2 regions of the Pararhizobium sp. genome follow, and region 2 is predicted to be linked to the other one. Evidence: predicted binding sites of a transcription regulator. Region 2 holds the regulator's gene; the other holds the start of a gene.
The links. The regulator PhoB, encoded in region 2, activates phosphate uptake and scavenging genes when phosphate is short. The targets are predictions, from matches to a motif close to TGTCATNNANCTGTCAT.
Positions count from the first base shown of each region.

Region 1: ACQY8Q_RS23945 (UDP-2,3-diacylglucosamine diphosphatase) is a predicted target of PhoB. The motif match lies at 2,512-2,528, and genes of this name have one in related genera.

Region 1 covers NZ_CBDIHY010000003.1:3,732,151-3,737,355, forward strand. The annotation lists gene dgcA (N-acetyl-D-Glu racemase DgcA) at 1-356, shown strand, start outside; gene ACQY8Q_RS23940 (MFS transporter) at 308-1,528, opposite strand; gene ACQY8Q_RS23945 (UDP-2,3-diacylglucosamine diphosphatase) at 1,622-2,455, opposite strand; gene ACQY8Q_RS23950 (NADP-dependent malic enzyme) at 2,661-4,973, shown strand; gene ACQY8Q_RS23955 (LuxR C-terminal-related transcriptional regulator) at 5,146-5,205, shown strand, end outside.
Region 2 covers NZ_CBDIHY010000003.1:1,996,676-2,001,880, reverse strand. The annotation lists gene argF (ornithine carbamoyltransferase) at 1-682, opposite strand, end outside; gene ACQY8Q_RS15270 (aspartate aminotransferase family protein) at 729-1,928, opposite strand; gene ACQY8Q_RS15265 (GcrA family cell cycle regulator) at 2,362-2,895, shown strand; gene ACQY8Q_RS15260 (VOC family protein) at 2,909-3,286, shown strand; gene phoB (phosphate regulon transcriptional regulator PhoB) at 3,308-3,991, opposite strand; gene phoU (phosphate signaling complex protein PhoU) at 4,099-4,809, opposite strand; gene pstB (phosphate ABC transporter ATP-binding protein PstB) at 4,888-5,205, opposite strand, start outside.

The sequences.
Region 1 (5,205 bases), 1.7 Mb from region 2:
CCCTGCTCGCATCCGTTCACCGCCCGGTACCGGTCTGCGCCGATGAAAGTGTCCACAAGACTGAAGACCTGTCGAAGCTTGCGGGGCTCTACGATGCCGTCAATATCAAGCTCGACAAGACCGGTGGCCTCACAGAGGCCTTGCGCATGCGCGATGCGGCACGGGCGCTGAACCTCAAGATCATGGTTGGCTGCATGGTCGGCACGTCGCTCGGCATGGCACCGGCCGTGCTTTTGGCGCAGGGCGCAGATTTCGTCGATCTCGATGGACCGCTGCTTTTGGCCCGCGACCGCGAGCCCGGCCTGCGCTACGCCGATTCGCTGGTCTTTCCGCCCCTTCCGGCCCTCTGGGGCTGAAGATACCAGGCGGCAAAGGCGGAACAGCAACCGACGAAGGCAACAACCGACATCGAGTAAAAGCCCTGGACGCCGAACCAAGTGTAAAAATAGCCCGATGTGAAGGTGAAGATCGCCGAGAAGACGCCGGTATAGAAGAAATACAGCCCCTGCGCCGAGGACTCCTGTTCTTCAGGAACCCGTTGAACCAGAATGTTCTGCATGCCCGTATGCATGATCGCATAGGTGAACGCATGGAAACATTGCAGCGCGAAATAGCCTCCGAAGCCGAGATCCATCGGAAAAATGATCCAGCGCACGACGGCAAGCACGCAGCCTGAAAAGATCATCGTCCACAGGCTGAACCGCCGGATTATCATCTTGGCGCAGAAGAACATGAGAACTTCAGCTGCGACCCCGGCGCTCCACAAAAGGCCGATCTCGGTGCCGGTAAAACCGATATGCTGCCAGTAGATCGCCGAGAAGGCGAACAGCATCGCATGGCTGCCGTTGACCAATGTCACACCGATCAACAGCAACTGCAGATCCAGTTTGCGCAGCGCCTTCGGCGGCGGTTCCGTCAGCGTCGTCAGTGTCGACGGCCGGCGCGGTTTTCCAACGCGTGGGGCGATGAAGGTCAGGAGAATCATCAGGATGAAACCGCCAGCCATTGCAGGCAGCACCATCGAGCCGCCATACCAGCCGACCATGACGCCGCCCAGCATCGTTGCCCCGATGAAGGCGACGGAGCCCCAGACGCGCATGGTCGCATAATCGTAACCCCAACGCCGCACGCCGGTCAGCGCGATCGCCTCAACAATCGGCACATAGGGCGCATAGACGCCGCCCTGGATGGCATAGATGATCAGTACGAACCAGAAACTATGCGATACGAACAGCGCCAGTGCCGTCAGCAACGACAGCACTGCCGACCAGATCAGCACCTCGGCACGCTCGCCGATCCTGTCCGCCAAAAGCCCGACCAGAGGCGCCGTGATGACGCGCACGAACATCGGCAAGGCAAGGATGATGCCGATTTCGAAATCACTCAGCGACAAGGTGCTCAGCCAGACCGGAAAATACGGCATGGCAAATCCATTGACGACGAGCGGCGCGCAGAAGAGCAAGGCGATACGCGGCACGAAATAGCGCGGCGCTTCCTCGCGAAAGGGAGACGGAGATGAGGGAATCATGGAAGGACCTGACAGTTGCATCCATGATTTATCACGACGCCAGAGAACAGCGCCAGCCGCTAGTTTTCCCTAAAGTCGCAGATACCTGCGGTTTTATGCCGCCTGTTGCGAAAGAACCCGTGCCATCATCATTTCCACCTCGGCCGTGTCTTCACGAACCGCAGGAACGTTGCTCAATTCCCGCCAGGTGATCAGCTCCATGGTTCCGTCATGGTGCTCGGCAATTGCCGTGCAGCTTTCCACCCAATCGCCGGTATTGATGTAACGGATGCCGCCAATGTCTTCCATGACCGCATGATGGATATGGCCGCAGATGACGCCATCGGCATTTTCGCGGCGCGCCTCGTCGGCAACCACCCGCTGGAATTCGCCGATGAAGTTGACCGCATGCTTGACCTGCTGCTTCGCCCAGGCCGAAAACGACCAGTAAGGCATGCCGAGACGGCGGCGAATAGCCGCAAGCCCTATATTGATGACGATCGCCATGTCGTAAGCCCAATCGCCGAGATAGGCGAGCAGGCGGGCATTGCGGACCACGACATCGAATTCATCGCCATGCAACACCAGATATTTGCGGCCATCGGCAGCCTCGTGCATGTGGCGCTGGGCAACCTCAATACCACCGAAATGCACGCCCGGGAAATCGCGCATGAATTCGTCGTGGTTGCCCGGAATATAGATGATGCGGCTGCCCTTGCGCGCCTTGCGCAACAGTTTCTGGACCACGTCGTTGCAAGCCTGCGGCCAGTACCAGCTGCGCTTCAACCGCCATCCGTCGATGATATCGCCGACGAGGATAATGGTCTCCGCCTCAGTGACACGCAGGAAGTCGAGCAGGTAGTCGGTCTTGGCGGCCTTTGATCCCAGATGAACGTCGGAAATGAACAGGGTCCTGAAACGCCGGGGTTCTTGCTCTTTCTCGGTCATCGTGCCTCGCAACGGTCTATCGTGCCTCTCTTATGAGCCTTCAAAAACAGACTCTTGTTTCAGGAGGATGACAGCCTGTGGAACCACCCGTAACGCCGGAGAAACACCTGTTCCTGAAAACCGGGGATAAACGCCCGTTTCGAAACTGTACGGGACCGCCTTTTCATGCAAAAAGAGCCGCGACGAATAGTAGGGAATAAGAATTATGAGCACCGGCGACAAGGCCAAGACCCCAGCGGTTCCTGCAAGCGGCGACCTCGATGAACAGGCATTGTTCTTCCATCGCTATCCACGCCCCGGAAAGCTCGAGATCCAGCCGACCAAGCCGCTCGGTAACCAGCGCGACCTGGCGCTCGCCTATTCCCCGGGCGTTGCCGCCCCCTGCCTTGCCATCCGCGACGATCCATCGACCGCCGCCGATTATACGGCGCGCGCCAATCTGGTCGCGGTCGTCTCGAACGGCACGGCGGTTCTTGGTCTTGGCAATATCGGCCCGCTTGCCTCCAAGCCGGTGATGGAAGGCAAAGCCGTCCTGTTCAAGAAATTCGCAGGCATCGACGTTTTCGATATCGAGATCGACGCACCCGAAATCGACCAGATGGTCAATGTCATCTCGGCCCTGGAGCCAACGTTCGGCGGTATCAACCTGGAAGACATCAAGGCGCCGGAATGTTTCGAGGTCGAACGCCAGTTGCGCGAGAAGATGGATATCCCGGTCTTCCATGACGACCAGCATGGAACCGCGATCATCGTTGCCGCCGCCATCCTCAACGGCCTCGAACTGGCCGGCAAGGATATTGCCAAGGCCAAGATCGTCACATCCGGTGCCGGTGCTGCGGCCCTCGCCTGCCTCAACCTCCTGGTGACGCTTGGCGCCCAGCGCGAAAATATCTGGGTGCACGACCTCGAAGGCCTCGTCTATACCGGCCGCGAAGTCCTGATGGACGAGTGGAAATCGATCTATGCGCAGGACAGCGCCAACCGCGTTCTGGCCGACAGCATCAGCGGTGCCGACGTCTTCCTCGGCCTTTCGGCCGCAGGCGTCTTGAAGCCCGAGCTTCTGGTGCAGATGGCGGAAAAGCCGCTGATCATGGCGCTCGCCAACCCCAATCCCGAAATCATGCCGGAAGTGGCGCGTGCAGCCCGCCCTGATGCGATGATCTGCACCGGCCGTTCGGACTTCCCCAACCAGGTCAACAACGTCCTGTGTTTCCCCTATATCTTCCGCGGCGCGCTCGATTGCGGGGCCCGCACGATCAACGAGGAAATGAAGATGGCCGCCGTGCGCGCCATCGCAGCGCTTGCTCGTGAAGAACCGTCTGACGTTGCCGCCCGCGCCTATTCCGGCGAAACGCCGGTGTTCGGCCCGGATTACCTGATCCCCTCGCCGTTCGATCAGCGCCTGATCCTGCGCATCGCTCCGGCCGTTGCCAAGGCAGCTGCGGACAGCGGCGTCGCCAACCGGCCAATTACCGATTTCGGCGCCTATCTCGATCAGCTCAACCGCTTCGTCTTCCGCTCGGGTTTCATCATGAAGCCGATCTTCGCCGCCGCCAAGAATGCCCAGAAGAACCGGGTGATCTTTTCCGAAGGCGAGGACGAGCGCGTCCTGCGCGCTGCCCAGGTGCTGCTCGAAGACGGCACGGCCCGCCCGATCCTGATCGGTCGTCCGCAGATCATCGAGGCCCGCCTGAAACGCTACGGCCTGCGCATTCGTCCGGACGTCGACTTCGAAGTGGTCAATCCGGAAGGCGATCCGCGCTTCCGTGACTATGTCGATGATTATTTTGCGCTGGTCGGCCGCTTGGGTGTCATTCCGGAAGCAGCCCGCACCATCGTCCGGACAAACCAGACCGTCATCGGCGCCCTGGCTCTCCGCCGCGGCGAAGCGGATGCGTTGATCTGCGGTGTTGAAGGACGTTATAGCGCCCATCTTCGCGCCGTATCCCAGATCATCGGCAAGCGCGAAGGCGTCCTGGACTTCTCGGCACTCAGCCTGCTGATCTCGCAGCGCGGCGCGACCTTCCTCACCGACACCTATGTGACCTTCGATCCGACGGCCGAGGAAATCGCCCAGAAGACCGTGATGGCCGCCCAGGAAATCCGCCGCTTCGGCATTACTCCGCGCGCCGCACTGGTGTCCCATTCGAACTTCGGCTCACGGGATTCGGAAAGCGCCTTCAAGATGCGCAAGGCCATGCAGATCGTCCGCGAACTTGCGCCCGATCTCGAAGCCGACGGGGAAATGCACGGCGATTCCGCCATTTCTGAAGCTCTACGCCGCCGCGTCATGCCCGACAGCACGTTGACTGGCGAAGCCAATCTGCTGGTCTTCCCCAATCTGGATGCCGCCAACATCACGCTCGGTGTCGTCAAGACGATGACCGATAGCCTGCATGTCGGACCGATCCTGCTTGGTACGGCCCTGCCCGCGCATATCCTGTCGCCATCGGTGACCTCGCGCGGCGTCGTCAACATGGCAGCGTTGGCCGTGGTGGAAGCCTCGTACCCTGCTTAGTAAAAACAAAGATTGAGCCGGTTCAGAACCGGCTCAATCTAAATATAAAATTGGATTAAATTGCAATCTATAGTTTAGTGTACTAAAAATGCACAGTTAACCAAAGATTGCGCTGGACAAAGACTTCAAGCGTTATCATGCTGAAACCCTCAAAATAACAGGGTATTGCAGCATGGCTGACCAACAGGCATTCTTTGACCTGCTGGACATCATGGAGAACGAGGAACTCGTT
Region 2 (5,205 bases):
TCGACACCCAGGTGTCGGTGACCACACAATGGGCGCCGTCCACGGCATGTTCCGCATCGTGATAGAGCTTGATCTCGCCGCCATTGTTGCGAGCCCAGTTGAGGATCTTGTCGTCCGGCTCCGAGCCGAGCGGCACGGCCATGTTCATCCGGTAGCCGAAGCGCGCCGAGCCTTCGATGAAGGAATGCAGCACATTGTTGCCGTCGCCGGTCCAGGCAATCGTCTTACCCTTGACCGGGCCTGCATGCTCCTCGAACGTCATGATATCAGCCATGATCTGGCAGGGATGCGTGGCATCTGTCAGGCCGTTGATCACAGGCACGGTGGCGTGCTCGGCCAGTTCCAGCAGCCGGTTATGATCGGTGGTGCGGATCATGATCGCATCGACATAGCGCGACAGGACCTTGGCCGTGTCACCGATGGTCTCGGCGCGGCCGAGCTGCATTTCAGTACCGGACAGGAACAGCGTCTCGCCGCCGAGCTGGCGCATGCCGACATCGAAGGACACGCGGGTACGGGTCGAGGGCTTCTCGAAGATCATCGCCAGCATCTTGCCGGCCAGCGGCTTTTCCGCGGTTCCGGCCTTGGTGTCGGCTTTGCGGACGCGGGCGTCCTCGATGATTGACCTTAAGTCAGTTGTCGTCATGGCAGAAAGATCGAGAAAATGTCTGGTGCCGGCCATTCTATTCAAAGTCCTGTGTTTTTTCAGCGTGTAAGCGAAGCGTCGTTCAGGCCGATGCCTGTCGTCGCTCCGCTGTCAGCTGTTCGGCGGCGCGTTCAAGCCGCGCCAGGCCTTCACGGGCTTCCTCGGCCGTTGTCACGAGCGGCGGCAGCAGGCGGATGACATTCTCACCTGCAGGCACCGCCAGCAGTCTTTCTGCGCGGATGGCCTTCAAGAGATCGGCAGACGGCACCTTGGCCTTGATGCCGAGCATCAGGCCTTCGCCGCGGATTTCCTCGATAACGTCGGGGAACCGATCGGCAAGCGAGGCAAGGCCCTGCCGGAAGACCAGAGAAACATCGCGGACGTTCTGCAGGAAATCGTCTGCAAGGATAACATCGAGAACGGCATTGCCGACGGCCATGGCCAGCGGATTGCCGCCGTAGGTCGAGCCATGCGTGCCGGCGACCATGCCGGATGCTGCTTCCTCGGTCGCAAGGCAGGCACCGAGCGGAAAACCGCCGCCAATGCCCTTGGCAACCGCCATGATGTCCGGCGTGACACCGGCCCATTCATGCGCAAACAGCTTGCCGGTCCGGCCAACGCCAGTCTGGACCTCGTCGAGGATGAGCAGCAGGCCGTATTCGTCGCAAAGGGCACGCAGTTCCTGCATGAACTCCTTCGGTACCGTGCGGATGCCGCCCTCGCCCTGGATCGGCTCGATCAGGATTGCGGCGGTCTCTTCGGTTATGGCGGACTTCAGCGCACCCATGTCGCCGAATGGCACCTGATAGAAGCCAGGCGCCTTCGGGCCGAAGCCTTCCAGGTACTTCGCCTGCCCACCGGCAGCGATGGTCGCAAGCGTGCGGCCGTGGAACGCACCTTCGAAGGTGATGATGTGGAATTTCTCCGGCTGGCCCTTGGAAAAATGATAGCGCCGCGCCGTCTTGATGGCGCATTCCAGCGCTTCCGCACCGGAATTGGTGAAGAACACCTTGTCGGCGAAGGTCACCTCCGTCAGGCGGCGGCTGAGGCTTTCCTGGCCCGGAACCTCATAGAGGTTCGACAGGTGCCAGACCTTGTCTGCCTGCTCTTTCAATGCCGATACAAGATGCGGATGTGCATGACCGAGCGAATTGACCGCCACACCGGCAGCAAAATCAAGATAGCGGGTACCGTCCTCGGCGATCAGCCAGACGCCTTCGCCGCGCTCGAACCGCAAGGGCGCGCGTGCATACGTGTCATAAAGCGGCGTGGCATCGGCCATGGCGCATGTCTCCTCAAACCATCACGGCAATTGTATAATCGGCGTCGTCGACAGGGCTGTGACCAGCCCGTAAAAAATCAAAATGCCGCCTTTCGGCGGCAGAGGCACTATCTTCACTTCGCACTGCGATGTCAACAAAAGCCCATGATTTCCGGCAATTCGCGGCTATACAGCGGAGGCAAATTTTTTAGCCGGATACCCTTGCAAAAATGCCACGCATCGCAAGCAAGTTGGGGAAAACTCAGAAATTGATTCGGTGAGATTCCCCGGACTCTTGTCAGAGAGTCCCCCGGCCTCTACGTTAAGAAATAATTACTAGAGCGCATGCGGCGGACCTAGTCACCAAAAGTGTTATCGCGTTTCAGCCTCGGATCACATCCAGGGCTCGGTGGAGGATTCGACCATCACCAACGCTGGGAATGGAGACAAGACCATGAATTGGACTGACGAGCGGGTCGAAAAACTCAAGAAATTGTGGGCCGAAGGCTTGAGCGCGAGCCAGATCGCTGCACAACTCGGCGGCGTCAGCCGCAACGCTGTCATTGGCAAGGTCCACCGTCTCTGCCTTCCGGGCCGCGCCAAGGCCGGCGGCAGCACCGCAACGGCACGTGCAAAACGCCCAGCACCGTCCGCTGCCCCGCGCGCACCGAACTACACAGCATCGCGCATGACCGCCACCCGCACCGTGACGCGCACCGCCGGTGCAACCGTTATGAAGGAAGAAGTGGAAATCGGCGCGATCGAGGATCAGGAAGCAGCACCGGCCGGCAATAACGTTGTTATTCCGATGTCGCGCCGCCTGGTCCTGACCGAGCTGACCGACCGCACCTGCAAGTGGCCGATCGGCGATCCGATGAAGGAAGAGTTCCACTTCTGCGGCAACGATTCCCCGGATACATCGCCTTACTGCACATTCCACGCCAAGCTTGCGTACCAGCCGTCCGGCGAGCGTCGCCGGGCACGCTGAGGCCGGGCCGGTCGTGCGGTTCGTCAATCCCATCCCGTTCGTGCGGGATATCGGCATCTCGAAGACGTTCTACAGCGAGATACTGGGATTGGCAGTCAGCCGAGACTTCGGCAATTTCGTTATGTTTGAAACGGGATTTGCCATCCATGACGGCAAATCCCTGGAAACGACGGTCTGGGGACAGCCGTCTGTCATTTCCGAGCCCTATGGCCGCCAAAATATCCTGCTCTATTTCGAACATGATCATCTGGATGCGCTTTTCGAGCGCATCGTCGGCAATGTGAACCTCATCCACCCCATCGAGACGCAAGCCTGGGGGCAGCGGGTCTTCCGCTTTTATGATCCGGATGGCCACGCCATCGAGATTGGCGAACCGCTCGGCAACGCCTGACGGTCCTTCCGCATACGGAACTTAGCTTTCCAGCGAATAGCCCGCGCCGCGCACCGTGCGGATCACGTCCAGCATGTTGGAAAAATTCAGCGCCTTGCGCAGGCGGCCGACATGGACGTCCACCGTGCGTTCGTCGACATAGATGTCGTGACCCCAGACACCATCCAAAAGCTGCGAGCGCGAAAAGACGCGGCCGGGCGAGGCCATGAAGAATTCCAGCAGGCGGAACTCGGTCGGTCCGAGACGGACTTCGCGGGTTTTGCGATGGACGCGATGGGTCTCGCGGTCGAGTTCGATATCGCCGCATTTCAGCAGCGTCGATAGCACCTCTGGCTTGGCACGGCGCAGCATCGCCTTGACCCGCGCCATCAATTCCGGCGTCGAGAACGGCTTGACCACGTAATCGTCGGCACCCGTGGCGAGCCCGCGTACCCGCTCGCTCTCTTCGCCGCGTGCCGTCAGCATGATGATCGGCAGACGTTCAGTTTCCGGGCGCTGGCGCAGCCGGCGGCACAGTTCGATGCCGGAAACGCCCGGCAACATCCAATCAAGGATCAGGAGATCGGGAAGGCGTTCCTGCAGGCGCATTTCCGCCTCGTCGCCACGATTGATCGTATCGACTTCGAACCCTTCGGCCTCAAGATTGTATCGAAGGAGGACGCTGAGCGCCTCTTCATCTTCAACAACGGCAATTCTTGGCAACATTCACTTTGGCTCCTTGGCGCCCGGCCGGTTGGCCGAAGGCTTGCCGAGCGGCTCCAGCGGCCGCTCGCGCAACTATTGCGTAGGCATATACTTACCCTATTGCGTGATCAGTTACCGACCGCGCCGACCGTGTTGGCCGTATCGTCCTTCGGACGCTCGCCGACAGGCTGCGCGCCGGTCGCCATGTAGTAGATGGTCTCGGCGATATTGGTGGCGTGGTCGCCAATGCGCTCGATGTTCTTGGCGCAGAACAAAAGATGCGTGCAGGGCGTGATGTTGCGCGGATCTTCCATCATGTAGGTCAGGAGTTCGCGAAACAGCGACGTGTAGATCGCGTCGATCTCGTTGTCGCGCTCGCGGATGCTGTTGGCCTTTTCCGGGGAACGGGATGCATAGACGTCGAGCACTTCCTTGAGCTGAACCAGCGCAAGCTCGGCCAGATGCTCGAGGCCACGGGCCAGCTGACGCGGCAGGCTGGCGGTCGATACGGCGATGACGCGCTTGGCATTGTTCTTGCCAAGGTCACCGACCCGCTCGAGATCGGCCGCAATGCGGATCGATCCCATGATTTCCCGTAGGTCAGCCGCCATCGGCTGGCGCTTGGCGATGGTGACGATCGCCTTTTCGCCGATCTGGCGCTCGGCCTCGTCGAGGATGGCATCGTCGGAGATGACCTTCTGGGCAAGCGCCAGGTCGGAATTGACCAGAGCGCGCACGGATTCGGCCACCATTTGTTCGGCCAGGCCGCCCATCTCGGAGATGCGCCGGGTCAGGTACTTCAGATCTTCGTCGTAGACGGAAGCAATGTGCGTAGACATGATTGTTTTTCCTTGCGATCACAATCCGGGTTGGAAGACCACCACCCTGCCCTTGCGGCAGGGTGGCAAGCTCAATCCTCAGCCGAAGCGGCCCATGATGTAGTCCTGGGTCCGCTGGTCGTCCGGATTGGTGAACATCTTGTCGGTGTCGTTTTCCTCGACAAGATTGCCGAGGTGGAACATGGCGGTGCGCTGCGAAACGCGGGCGGCCTGCTGCATCGAGTGCGTGACGATGACGATCGTGTAGTTCGTGCGCAGTTCGTGGATCAGTTCCTCGACCTTGGCGGTCGCGATCGGATCCAACGCCGAGCACGGCTCATCCATCAGGATGACTTCCGGGCTGACGGCAACGGCGCGGGCAATGCACAGACGCTGCTGCTGACCACCGGAAAGACC